DNA from 3 places in the Bradyrhizobium sp. RDM12 genome. Region 3 is predicted to be linked to each of the others. Evidence: riboswitches for the same ligand, from Rfam matches in the RefSeq annotation. Region 3 holds a riboswitch; each other region holds the start of a gene.

Region 1 (4,506 bases), 1.9 Mb from region 3:
TTGCACAGTCATCTTCCAACCCTGCTCCAGCTCGTCCAAGATAGTTGCATCACGAGTGGCTGAGCAGGGCCAGGCAAAGCCTAGCAGCGCTCACCCACACCGCCTTGGCTACTCGGCACCAGGCATGAGGCTGAGTGCAATTCAATCGGTCACTTTGCAAGACCAGTGTCGCTCCGCCCGCCGCAAGTTCATTTCCCTCCGAAGCGACGCCGAAGCTTATTGTACCACAAACCCGTTTTGGCAAGCCGTCAGCGGGTCAATCCGCCGCGCTAGCCTTGCGGCCATGAGCGAGACCTGCACAAACCTCCAGTCGGTGTGTGACCGGAGGTTTGCCGAGGTCCGACGTAGACGTGCGTGCGTCGACTCGCGGCTTTTTGTCGCGCCGCCCGGTTTCGAATCATCGGGCGTCGCTTGACCCCGGCTGACGTGCCAGACAAACCGACCGAAGCTCGCAGCCGTCGAGTCGCGACTGGCTCTCGGAAGAGGGCCCAAGGGCTCGTAGCCTCAAATTGAAGCGGCCTGTTGCTGTCGCAGATGCAACATGGTCTCAGACCCGAGGCAGCAAAAATTTGGCAAATTGCCCAACGTTGACTGTGTCTGCGTTTGGCACGGCCTTTGAAAGGGATCGCCAGTGGCATCGCTCGCCTAAGAGTCGGAACGCATGGCTTACAAGATCGTCGCGTCGCAATGCACCGTTTGTGGTGCATGTGAGTTCGAGTGTCCCAACGCGGCGATCAGCCTCAAACGCGACATTTACGTTATCGATGCCAAAAAGTGTACGGAGTGCGAGGGCCATTGCGACACGCCGCAATGCGCGGTCGTCTGTCCGGTGCCTGACACCTGTGTCCCGTCCAAGACAGCATAAGCAGCGCGTGTCTAGAATGCCTCATCGCTCGATTTCGCGAGCGAAGTAGTAGATGTCGAGCTTGAGGGGACCACCGACCGCGTGGGGCGCCTCGAGATCGATGACATCGTTATGAGCTTAAGACGCTGATCGACGCCGAGGAGGCCTCGAAGGGCTCTGTCGGAGGACACCGTCGAATTTGTCACGAGCAAGGCCACCTCGATGCTCCAGTGGCCGCGTTGAGGCTTATCGTCCCTGGCTGACGAGCCGAGCCGCGGTAGACAGGCGTCGAGCGGCGACGGACGGATCGAAGGCTGCGCCAAAGTCGCTCAGCACGTGAATACCTGGCGCACCGAGGAGATCATCTTGACCAACATCAGGGAGGCGATCGACCTCGTGTCTCGTCGCGGGGCCGGCCGAACACCAAGGGTCCGACCTGATCATCCGTGCGATCCTGAAGCAATCCGGTTTAGCCTCATGCGCTGTGATCAAACGGATGCCGGCCCAGGATTATCGCAACTTCCTGACGCGCAGGTTCGAGAAGCTGCTGACGGAAAAGGTCGGGCTCGCCGGGATCACACAGATATCGAAAGCGGCCTGGGTTCGTTCCGGTCGCTGAGCTCATCCGGGTACGCGAACAGGGCATTGAACGCGAGCGCATTCACAAGCTGAGTCTCCCCAGGCCCAGGTGTTCACCAGGCCCGAGTAAGACCGTCGCGCCTGCCTAGTACAAGGCGCAATCGCTTGGGCAATATCGCAGCGATAATCGGTAGGTTGACGCATCGATCCTCGTGCGCATAATTCCAGCCGTCGTGGTCTTCGGATTTCATTTGATCCGGAGCTAAGAGGGAAGCCGGTGCAATGCCGGCGCTGCCCCCGCAACTGTAAGCGGCGAGCCGCTGTCCAACGAAGTCACTGAAGCCATGCGGCTTCGGGAAGGCCGGACAGCTGCGACGACCCGCGAGCCAGGAGACCTGCCTCGATAAGATATCGTCCACGGGCGGGGTGTCCCGGTGTGCGCCAAGCAGCTGTCGCTCACGCGACATTCGCTGCATGCGTCCGCCATGGCCTTTGCCCCAATTATGGGGTCTAAGCTATGTCTATTCTTTCGCTTCCCGTTGCCACACTGGGGACGTCACGCATCGGCCCACGACGCGAACTCAAATTCGCGCTCGAGAGCTATTGGGCGGGAAAATCCAGTGAAGCAGACCTCCTCGAGGCGGGGAGCGGACTTCGTGCCGCCAATTGGGCACGGCAGAAGTCCCGCGGTGCGACCGTCATTCCTTCGAATGACTTCTCGCTCTACGACCATGTGCTCGATACCAGCATAATGGTCGGCGCCATTCCCGACGTCTACGGCTGGACCGAAGGTCCTGTGTCGCTCAAGACCTACTTCACGATGGCGCGTGGCACTCAGGACGGTGGTCACGCTCAGCCTGGGCCTGGCGTAGCCGCACAGGAGATGACGAAGTGGTTCGATACCAACTACCACTACATGGTGCCGGAATTTCACCAGGATCAGATCTTTAAGTATGCCTCTCGGAAGCCGGTCGAGGAATATGAGGAGGCAAGAAGCCTCGGCTACCAGACGCGGCCCGTCCTGGTTGGCCCAGTCACCTTCCTGAAGCTCGGCAAAGGCGTAAATCCCGCATTCAATCCGCTGTCGCTGCTTGATCGGCTTCTCCCAGTCTATGTCGATGTTCTCCGCGAACTCGCCTCGCGCGGTGCTGAATGGGTCCAGTTCGACGAGCCATGCCTGGTGATGGACGTCGACGAAGCATCTCGGGCGGCTGTCCGCCGGGCCTATGCTCATTTCGCTAACGCCGTGCCGGCCCTTAGAATCATGCTGGCCACATATTTCGGGGCTGTCGGAGACTGTCTTGAAACAGTCTTGGCCTTGCCCGTAGCCGGGCTTCATGTCGACTTGGTTCGGGCACCCGGCCAGTTGGACGCGATTGTCGCCAGAGCCCGTAGAGATCTCGTGGTCTCGCTCGGCGTCATTGATGGTCGCAACGTGTGGCGCTCCAATCTGCCGGCGCTACTCGACCAACTTGCTCCTATGGTCAAAAAACTGGGCAGGGACCGTGTTCAGATTGCTCCCTCCTGCTCGTTGCTTCATGTTCCGACCGACATTGAGCTAGAGACCGATCTCGATCCCAATCTGAAGACGTGGCTGGCGTTCTCAGTGCAGAAGATCAAGGAACTTTCGATATTGGGCAAAGCGCTGGCCGGCCAGGCTGCCGATGTGGCCGATGAACTCGCGCTCTCAGAGGATGCATCCGTCACCCGCGAAACATCGCCCAAGATACACAGTGCGAACGTCGCCGGACGAATGGCCGCGATCGACGATAGCATGCGTCGCCGTCGCAGTGCGTTCACCCAGCGTGCCGACGTCCAGCGCGTCACGTTCGCATTGCCGATGTTTCCAACCACAACCATCGGATCCTTCCCGCAAACGGCCGACGTCCGCAATGCGCGTGCGGCCCATGCCCGGGGAGCGCTGAATGACACGCAGTACGAGCAGCTTCTCAAAGCGGAGACAGCCCATACGGTGCATTGGCAGGAAGATATCGGCCTGGACGTGCTCGTACACGGTGAGTTCGAGCGCAATGACATGGTTCAATATTTTGGCGAGCAGCTGTTGGGTTTCGCTTTCACCAAGCACGGCTGGGTTCAGTCTTATGGCTCGCGGTGCGTTCGTCCTCCTATCCTATTTGGAGATGTCTCCCGGCCGAAGCCCATGACGGTTGAGTGGTGGCGCTATGCGCAGTCTCTGACCAAAAAACCCGTCAAGGCCATGCTGACCGGACCGGTGACGATCCTGAACTGGTCGTTTGTCCGTGACGACATCCCGCGGAGCGAGACATGCCGACAGATCGCTCTCGCGATCCGAGACGAGGTCATCGACCTTGAGGCGGCTGGAGCGGCCATGATCCAGATCGACGAGGCTGCGTTGCGGGAGGGATTGCCGCTGCGCAAATCTCAGTGGAAGGACTATCTCGATTGGGCAGTGGACAGTTTCCGCGTTTGCTCCTCCGCTGTCGCTGACGGAACTCAGATCCATACCCACATGTGTTATTCCGAGTTCAACGAAATCATCGATGCGATCGCAGCAATGGATGCCGACGTCATTTCAATCGAGGCGTCGCGTTCTAAAATGGAATTGCTCGACTCTTTCAAGAGCTACAAATATCCTAATGAGATCGGGCCGGGCGTCTATGACATTCATTCACCGCGCATTCCCGCAGCAGCGGAGATCAAGCAGCTGATTGTGTTGGCGCGGCAGCGGGTTTCCGATCGGCAGCTCTGGATCAATCCCGACTGCGGACTGAAAACTCGAAGATGGGAGGAGGTGCGTCCCGCGCTCGTCAATATGGTGGCCGCCGCACGCGAGTTGCGGGCTGAGGCATGATCGTACGGAGTGTGTCGCCAACGTATTTGTGAATAAGATGCACGCGCTTTGGGAGCTCGCGATGTCCTTGCGAGCTTCCAAAGTTTCCAGCGCCTTCGAATGTCGGTCTGCCTCGGCGGAGGCGATCGCATACAGTCGGCGACAAGCTCGAATCCGGCGGACGACAGCATGCCGGCGATACCGATCAGGTGAGATGTTCCAACTCACTAACGCTCGACGCGAACCACGGCCCTATCTTTGCATTTATCCA
Region 2 (4,506 bases), 1.9 Mb from region 3:
TTGGGAAGCTCGCAAGGACATCGCGAGCTCCCAAAGCGCGTGCATCTTATTCACAAATACGTTCGACACACTCCGTACGATCATGCCTCAGCCCGCAACTCGCGTGCGGCGGCCACCATATTGACGAGCGCGGGACGCACCTCCTCCCATCTTCGAGTTTTCAGTCCGCAGTCGGGATTGATCCAGAGCTGCCGATCGGAAACCCGCTGCCGCGCCAACACAATCAGCTGCTTGATCTCCGCTGCTGCGGGAATGCGCGGTGAATGAATGTCATAGACGCCCGGCCCGATCTCATTAGGATATTTGTAGCTCTTGAAAGAGTCGAGCAATTCCATTTTAGAACGCGACGCCTCGATTGAAATGACGTCGGCATCCATTGCTGCGATCGCATCGATGATTTCGTTGAACTCGGAATAACACATGTGGGTATGGATCTGAGTTCCGTCAGCGACAGCGGAGGAGCAAACGCGGAAACTGTCCACTGCCCAATCGAGATAGTCCTTCCACTGAGATTTGCGCAGCGGCAATCCCTCCCGCAACGCAGCCTCGTCGATCTGGATCATGGCCGCTCCAGCCGCCTCAAGGTCGATGACCTCGTCTCGGATCGCGAGAGCGATCTGTCGGCATCTCGCTCCGCGGGATGTCGTCACGGACAAACGACCAGTTCAGGATCGTCACCGGTCCGGTCAGCATGGCCTTGACGGGTTTTTTGGTCAGAGACTGCGCATAGCGCCACCACTCAACCGTCATGGGCTTCGGCCGGGAGACATCTCCAAATAGGATAGGAGGACGAACGCACCGCGAGCCATAAAGACTGAACCCAGCCGTGCTTGGTGAAAGCGAAACCCAACAGCTGCTCGCCAAAATATTGAACCATGTCATTGCGCTCGAACTCACCGTGTACGAGCACGTCCAGGCCGATATCTTCCTGCCAATGCACCGTATGGGCTGTCTCCGCTTTGAGAAGCTGCTCGTACTGCGTGTCATTCAGCGCTCCCCGGGCATGGGCCGCACGCGCATTGCGGACGTCGGCCGTTTGCGGGAAGGATCCGATGGTTGTGGTTGGAAACATCGGCAATGCGAACGTGACGCGCTGGACGTCGGCACGCTGGGTGAACGCACTGCGACGGCGACGCATGCTATCGTCGATCGCGGCCATTCGTCCGGCGACGTTCGCACTGTGTATCTTGGGCGATGTTTCGCGGGTGACGGATGCATCCTCTGAGCGCGAGTTCATCGGCCACATCGGCAGCCTGGCCGGCCAGCGCTGCCCAATATCGAAAGTTCCTTGATCTTCTGCACTGAGAACGCCAGCCACGTCTTCAGATTGGGATCGAGATCGGTCTCTAGCTCAATGTCGGTCGGAACATGAAGCAACGAGCAGGAGGGAGCAATCTGAACACGGTCCCTGCCCAGTTTTTTGACCATAGGAGCAAGTTGGTCGAGTAGCGCCGGCAGATTGGAGCGCCACACGTTGCGACCATCAATGACGCCGAGCGAGACCACGAGATCTCTACGGGCTCTGGCGACAATCGCGTCCAACTGGCCGGGTGCCCGAACCAAGTCGACATGAAGCCCGGCTACGGGCAAGGCCAAGACTGTTTCAAGACAGTCTCCGACAGCCCCGAAATATGTGGCCAGCATGATTCTAAGGGCCGGCACGGCGTTAGCGAAATGAGCATAGGCCCGGCGGACAGCCGCCGAGATGCTTCGTCGACGTCCATCACCAGGCATGGCTCGTCGAACTGGACCCATTCAGCACCGCGCGAGGCGAGTTCGCGGAGAACATCGACATAGACTGGGAGAAGCCGATCAAGCAGCGACAGCGGATTGAATGCGGGATTTACGCCTTTGCCGAGCTTCAGGAAGGTGACTGGGCCAACCAGGACGGGCCGCGTCTGGTAGCCGAGGCTTCTTGCCTCCTCATATTCCTCGACCGGCTTCCGAGAGGCATACTTAAAGATCTGATCCTGGTGAAATTCCGGCACCATGTAGTGGTAGTTGGTATCGAACCACTTCGTCATCTCCTGTGCGGCTACGCCAGGCCCAGGCTGAGCGTGACCACCGTCCTGAGTGCCACGCGCCATCGTGAAGTAGGTCTTGAGCGACACAGGACCTTCGGTCCAGCCGTAGACGTCGGGAATGGCGCCGACCATTATGCTGGTATCGAGCACATGGTCGTAGAGCGAGAAGTCATTCGAAGGAATGACGGTCGCACCGCGGGACTTCTGCCGTGCCCAATTGGCGGCACGAAGTCCGCTCCCCGCCTCGAGGAGGTCTGCTTCACTGGATTTTCCCGCCCAATAGCTCTCGAGCGCGAATTTGAGTTCGCGTCGTGGGCCGATGCGTGACGTCCCCAGTGTGGCAACGGGAAGCGAAAGAATAGACATAGCTTAGACCCCATAATTGGGGCAAAGGCCATGGCGGACGCATGCAGCGAATGTCGCGTGAGCGACAGCTGCTTGCGCACACCGGGACACCCCGCCCGTGGACGATATCTTATCGAGGCAGGTCTCCTGGCTCGCGGGTCGTCGCAGCTGTCCGGCCTTCCCGAAGCCGCATGGCTTCAGTGACTTCGTTGGACAGCGGCTCGCCGCTTACAGTTGCGGGGGCAGCGCCGGCATTGCACCGGCTTCCCTCTTAGCTCCGGATCAAATGAAATCCGAAGACCACGACGGCTGGAATTATGCGCACGAGGATCGATGCGTCAACCTACCGATTATCGCTGCGATATTGCCCAAGCGATTGCGCCTTGTACTAGGCAGGCGCGACGGTCTTACTCGGGCCTGGTGAACACCTGGGCCTGGGGAGACTCAGCTTGTGAATGCGCTCGCGTTCAATGCCCTGTTCGCGTACCCGGATGAGCTCAGCGACCGGAACGAACCCAGGCCGCTTTCGATATCTGTGTGATCCCGGCGAGCCCGACCTTTTCCGTCAGCAGCTTCTCGAACCTGCGCGTCAGGAAGTTGCGATAATCCTGGGCCGGCATCCGTTTGATCACAGCGCATGAGGCTAAACCGGATTGCTTCAGGATCGCACGGATGATCAGGTCGGACCCTTGGTGTTCGGCCGGCCCCGCGACGAGACACGAGGTCGATCGCCTCCCTGATGTTGGTCAAGATGATCTCCTCGGTGCGCCAGGTATTCACGTGCTGAGCGACTTTGGCGCAGCCTTCGATCCGTCCGTCGCCGCTCGACGCCTGTCTACCGCGGCTCGGCTCGTCAGCCAGGGACGATAAGCCTCAACGCGGCCACTGGAGCATCGAGGTGGCCTTGCTCGTGACAAATTCGACGGTGTCCTCCGACAGAGCCCTTCGAGGCCTCCTCGGCGTCGATCAGCGTCTTAAGCTCATAACGATGTCATCGATCTCGAGGCGCCCCACGCGGTCGGTGGTCCCCTCAAGCTCGACATCTACTACTTCGCTCGCGAAATCGAGCGATGAGGCATTCTAGACACGCGCTGCTTATGCTGTCTTGGACGGGACACAGGTGTCAGGCACCGGACAGACGACCGCGCATTGCGGCGTGTCGCAATGGCCCTCGCACTCCGTACACTTTTTTGGCATCGATAACGTAAATGTCGCGTTTGAGGCTGATCGCCGCGTTGGGACACTCGAACTCACATGCACCACAAACGGTGCATTGCGACGCGACGATCTTGTAAGCCATGCGTTCCGACTCCTTAGGCGAGCGATGCCACTGGCGATCCCTTTCAAAGGCCGTGCCAAACGCAGACACAGTCAACGTTGGGCAATTTGCCAAATTTTGCTGCCTCGGGTCTGAGACCATGTTGCATCTGCGACAGCAACAGGCCGCTTCAATTTGAGGCTACGAGCCCTTGGGCCCTCTTCCGAGAGCCAGTCGCGACTCGACGGCTGCGAGCTTCGGTCGGTTTGTCTGGCACGTCAGCCGGGGTCAAGCGACGCCCGATGATTCCGAAACCGGGCGGCGCGACAAAAGCACCGAGTCGACGCACGCACGTCTACGTCGGACCTCGGCAAACCTCCGGTCACACACACCGACTGGAGGTTTGTGCAGGTCTCGCTCATGGCCGCAAGGCTAGCGCGGCGGATTGACCCGCTGACGGCTTGCCAAAACGGGTTTGTGGTACAATAAGCTTCGGCGTCGCTTCGGAGGAAATGAACTTGCGGCGGGCGGAGCGACACTGGTCTTGCAAAGTGACCGATTGAATTGCACTCAGCCTCATGCCTGGTGCCGAGTAGCCAAGGCGGTGTGGGTGAGCGCTGCTAGGCTTTGCCTGGCCCTGCTCAGCCACTCGTGATGCAACTATCTTGGACGAGCTGGAGCAGGGTTGGAAGATGACTGTGCAAATTGCTTCAGTGGCATGGCCTTTCCGAACAGATGGCCCTGCGCAAGGTCGAAGCCGAGTTCGGTCACAGCGATCAGGTCGGCCTGGCTTTCCACCTTCGGCGACGGTGCGCACAGTGTACCGTTTGGCCAGATCGACGATATGGCGGCATACCGTTCGCTTCATTGGCCCATTTG
Region 3 (4,506 bases):
GTGGATTTTGAGCCGGGAATGATGACGAGCCTGACATCGCCGGGAATCGCTTCGCCGGGACGCACCATCACGAGATCGACACCCGGCTCGAGCTTCAGCGGATCGAGGTCGTCGAAATTGGCGATCCGCGACAGCGCGAGGCAGGCGATCTTGCATTGGCCCGGCTTGCGCGCGTCACTCAGGCCCAGCGCATCCTCGGCCGGCAGCTCGCCGGCGCGCGCGAACCAGGGCAGCACGCCAAAGCCGCGCCATGCGGTCTTCGCCGCGATCAGCCTGTAGCCGTCATCGAACAGTGTGGGATCGCCGCGGAACTTGTTGATGACAAAACCCTGGATCATCGCGGCATCGTCGGGATCGATTACGGTCTTGATGCCGACGAGTTGCGCGATGACGCCGCCGCGATCGATGTCGCCGACCAACACCACGGGAACATCGGCCTTGCGCGCAAAGCCCATATTGGCGATGTCGGCCTTGCGCAGGTTCACCTCCGCCGGGCTGCCGGCGCCTTCGACCAGCACGAGATCGGCGCGCGCCTTCAGCCGCTCAAAGCTCTCCAGCACCGCGCCCATCAGGGAAGGCTTCATGGCCGCATAGTCGCGTGCGCGTGCGGTGGCGATGCGCTTGCCCTGCACGATGACCTGCGCGCCGACATCGGTCTCGGGTTTCAGCAGCACCGGGTTCATGTCGGTGTGCGGCTCGACACCGGCGGCGAGGGCCTGCAGCGCCTGGGCGCGGCCGATCTCGCCGCCATCGATCGTGACGGCGGCATTGTTCGACATGTTCTGCGGCTTGAAGGGGAGCACGCGCAAACCGCGCCGCGTGAAGGCGCGCGCGAGCCCGGCGACGATGAGCGATTTGCCCACATCCGAGCCGGCTCCCTGGATCATCAATGCGCGCGCCATGCTTTTTTCAGAGCTTGGTGTCTTCAGAACTCGACGCCGGCCTGCGCCTTGATGCCGGAGCGGAACGGATGCTTCACCAGCGTCATCTCGGTGACGAGGTCGGCGATCTCGATCAGCTCGTCCTTGGCGTTGCGCCCGGTCAGCACGACATGCGTCATCGGCGGCTTCGAGGTCTTCAGGAAATCGACGACCTCGGCGATGTCCAAATAGTCGTAGCGCAGCGCGATGTTGATCTCGTCGAGCACGACCATGCGCAGATTGGAATCGAGAATCAGCTCCTTCGCCTTGGCCCAACCGGCGCGCGCGGCCGCGATGTCGCGGGCGCGGTCCTGCGTTTCCCAGGTAAAGCCTTCGCCCATCGCATGGAACTGGCAGAGCTCACCGAAATGGCTGGTGAGCAGGCGTCGCTCGCCGGTATCCCAGGCGCCCTTGATGAACTGCACGACCGCGCAGGGAAAGCCATGGGCGACGCAGCGCACGATCATCCCGAAGGCGGAGGAGGACTTGCCCTTGCCCGCGCCGGTGTGGACGATGACGAGGCCCTTTTCGCCGCTCTTGGTCGCCATGATCTTGTCGCGGGCGACCTTGATTTTCGCCATTTTCGCGGCGTGCCGGGCGTCGGTTTCCTCGGCCGTTTTTGTATCCGGTTCAGGCGTCATCGTACCCGGTCCTTCGGCTTGACAAGAGGCGGCCGGGGGCAAATGGTGACCCGGCGTTGGTTCCTGTCCTATGACAGGCGAAGAGGGAATGCGATAGGGTCCGAATCGGCAAGATTTGGGTCCAAACTGCAGCCGCCCCCGCGACCGTGACCGGAGAGATGCCCAAAGCCACTGATCCCCCTGGGGATCGGGAAGGCGGGGATCGAAGGGGAAACCCTGCTCCGCAAGCCGGGAGACCTGCCAGCGCGGACGATTTTTGAACCGGCGGACGGGGTGTTCCGCGACGGGGAAACGGGCTTTCGCAAGAACGGTTCGTGCGCCTCTTCGCCTCCCGCTGATACTTCTGGAAGAGGCGATGACCGTCACATTGCACGTCTGCATCACCTGCCGCGCCGGCCAAACGCTCGGCGAGGGTGAGGTCACGCCCGGCAAACGCCTGCACGGCGCGATCCTCGAAGCCGGCGTGCCCGACGGGGTCAATGTGGTTCCCGTCGAATGCCTGTCTGCATGCAGCCAAGGCTGCTCGGTCGCGCTCAGCGCGCATGGCCGCTGGTGCTATGTCTATGGCCGGCTGTCGGACGCCAACGCGCAAGACGTGGTCGCGGGCGCTGCCGCCTATGCCGCCGCGCCTGACGGCCTCGTGCCGTGGCGCAGCAGGCCTGAGATCTTCCGCAAGCAGTCGCTTGCCCGCATTCCCCCCATTGCCGTGTTGCCGGAGGCCGCCGAATGAACTCGCTCGCAAAAGTCCCTGTGACGGTGGTCACCGGCTTTCTCGGCTCCGGCAAGACGACGCTGATCCAGCATCTGCTCGCCAATCCCAACGGCAAGAAGCTCGCCGTGCTCGTCAACGAGTTCGGCAGCGAAGGCGTCGACGGCGAGATCTTGAAGTCCTGCGCCGATGCGAACTGCCCGGAAGAGAATATCGTCGAGCTCGCCAATGGCTGCATCTGCTGCACCGTCGCTGATGATTTCATTCCGACCATGGAGAAGTTGCTGTCGCGGCCCGTGCGGCCCGATCACATCCTGATCGAGACCTCGGGTCTGGCGCTGCCAAAGCCGCTGCTGAAGGCGTTCGATTGGCCGGAGATCCGCTCGCGGATCACGGTCGACGGCGTAATTGCGCTCGCCGATGCGGAGGCTGTCGCCGCCGGCCGCTTTGCGCCGGACCCGGATGCGGTCGAAGCGCAGCGCGCGGCGGACGAAAATCTCGATCATGAAACGCCGCTGTCGGAAGTGTTCGAGGACCAGATCGCCTGCGCCGACATCGTGTTGCTGACCAAGGCGGATCTTGCGGGCGCAGCCGGCATCGAGGCCGCCAGGGCCGCAATCATCGCCGAGATGCCGCGCCGCGTCCCGATGCTGCCGATCACCGACGGGGCCATCGATGCACGCGTCATCCTCGGCCTCGGCGCTGCCGCCGAAAATGATCTCGCCGCGCGCCCCTCGCATCATGATGGCGAGGAGGACCACGAGCACGACGATTTTGCCTCTGTCGTGATCGACCTTCCGGAGATCACTGACATCGATGCGCTGGTCACATCCGTCCAGAAGCTGGCGCGCGAGCAGAACGTGCTGCGCGTCAAGGGCTACATCGCGGTCGCTGGCAAGCCGATGCGCCTGTTGCTGCAAGCGGTCGGCGAGCGCGTGCGCCACCAGTTCGACAAGCCGTGGGGTGCGGGTCACCGTCAGTCGAAGCTCGTCGTGATCGGCGAGCACGGCGATATCGACGCGGCCGCGATCAAGGCGGGATTGGGAGTCTGATGCACGTCGTCTTCCGCGAGAGCCGCGGTCTCGAGGAGACCGCGACGCCAAGGACATCGGCCAGGATCCGGCCGATCTCGTGGTGCTCTCGTTCTCGGACTCCGATCTCGCGGCGTTCGCGGCCGGCTGGCGCCGCGGCCGCACCAGCTTGCCGTCACTGCGGCTGGCGAACCTCGCGGAGCTCCGTCATCCGCTCTCGGTCGATACCTATATCGAACGCACGCTGTCGCAGGCGCGCGGCATTCTGGTGCGCCTGATCGGCGGCGAGTCCTATTGGCCGTACGGGCTGGCGGCGCTGCAGCAACTGGCGAAGGATCGCCACATCGTGCTCGCGGTGCTGCCGGCCGATGGCCGTGACGACACGCGGCTCGACGCGTACTCCACCTTGCCCGTTTCGACGCTGCGCCGGCTGAAAGTGCTGTGCGACACCGGTGGTCCCGTCGCGGCGCAAGCCGCGATCGCGCAACTCGCGCTGGCATCGGGCCTTTACGCCGGGCCGATCGTCGGCGAGATGAGCGTTCCCGAGATGGGCTTTTACGATCCTGCACGCGGCGTGATCGCAGTGCCGGTTCTGAGCGGGAAGCCGCGCGCGCTGGTCGCGTTCTATCGCTCCTATCTCACTGCTGCCGACACGGGGCCGGTCGATGCGCTGATCGCGGCGCTGCGCGCGCAGGGGTTTGACGCTCAGGGTGTGTTCGTCACGTCGTTGAAGGCTGCAGGCGTTGCGGATTGGCTGAGGACGTACTTCGCGAACAATCCTCCGGCGGGATCGTCAATGCGACGGCGTTCTCGGCAATGGGCGACGACGGCACGACGCCGTTCGATGCGGCGTCATGTCCGGTGTTCCAGGTCGCGCTCATCGGCGCGCCGTGAGGATTGGGCCGAGTCGCTGCGCGGCCTGTCGCCGGGCGACCTCGCCATGCACGTGGTTCTGCCCGAGGTTGACGGCCGCCTGTTCGCGGGTGTGGTAAGTTTCAAGTCGGCTGCGATGCGGGATCCCGATCTGCAATTTTCGCATCTGGCCCATCAGCCGGATGAAGAGCGCGTCAAGGCTGTCGCCGCGCGCGCGGCGGCCTGGCGGCGGCTTGCGGAGACACCGGCCGCCGAGAAGCGGTTGGCCATCGTGCTCTCGAACTATCCCGGCCGTCCGCACCAGATCGCGCATGCGGTCGGCCTCGACGCGC

What was found. Region 3 has a riboswitch for cobalamin ahead of ACTGJ9_RS30765 (DUF1636 family protein). Riboswitches for the same ligand answer to the same signal wherever they lie in the genome.
Region 1: linked by a shared signal. The riboswitch ahead of metE (5-methyltetrahydropteroyltriglutamate--homocysteine S-methyltransferase) and the one ahead of ACTGJ9_RS30765 (DUF1636 family protein) in region 3 are both predicted to bind cobalamin.
Region 2: linked by a shared signal. The riboswitch ahead of metE (5-methyltetrahydropteroyltriglutamate--homocysteine S-methyltransferase) and the one ahead of ACTGJ9_RS30765 (DUF1636 family protein) in region 3 are both predicted to bind cobalamin.

What each region holds. Positions count from the first base shown of each region.
Region 1 is NZ_CM133064.1:8,122,515-8,127,020, reverse strand. Features, by position in the region: gene ACTGJ9_RS39300 (EAL domain-containing response regulator) at 1-44, shown strand, start outside; gene ACTGJ9_RS39295 (4Fe-4S binding protein) at 662-865, shown strand; gene ACTGJ9_RS39290 (hypothetical protein) at 1,341-1,463, shown strand; cobalamin riboswitch at 1,641-1,840, shown strand; gene metE (5-methyltetrahydropteroyltriglutamate--homocysteine S-methyltransferase) at 1,941-4,256, shown strand.
Region 2 is NZ_CM133064.1:7,457-11,962, forward strand. Features, by position in the region: partial or broken gene metE (5-methyltetrahydropteroyltriglutamate--homocysteine S-methyltransferase) at 81-2,390, opposite strand; cobalamin riboswitch at 2,490-2,689, opposite strand; gene ACTGJ9_RS00040 (hypothetical protein) at 2,867-2,989, opposite strand; partial or broken gene ACTGJ9_RS00045 (4Fe-4S binding protein) at 3,465-3,669, opposite strand; partial or broken gene ACTGJ9_RS00050 (EAL domain-containing protein) at 4,046-4,506, opposite strand, start outside.
Region 3 is NZ_CM133064.1:6,266,837-6,271,342, reverse strand. Features, by position in the region: partial or broken gene ACTGJ9_RS30775 (cobyric acid synthase) at 1-902, opposite strand, end outside; gene cobO (cob(I)yrinic acid a,c-diamide adenosyltransferase) at 926-1,561, opposite strand; cobalamin riboswitch at 1,602-1,820, shown strand; gene ACTGJ9_RS30765 (DUF1636 family protein) at 1,917-2,291, shown strand; gene cobW (cobalamin biosynthesis protein CobW) at 2,288-3,322, shown strand; gene cobN (cobaltochelatase subunit CobN) at 3,402-4,506, shown strand, end outside.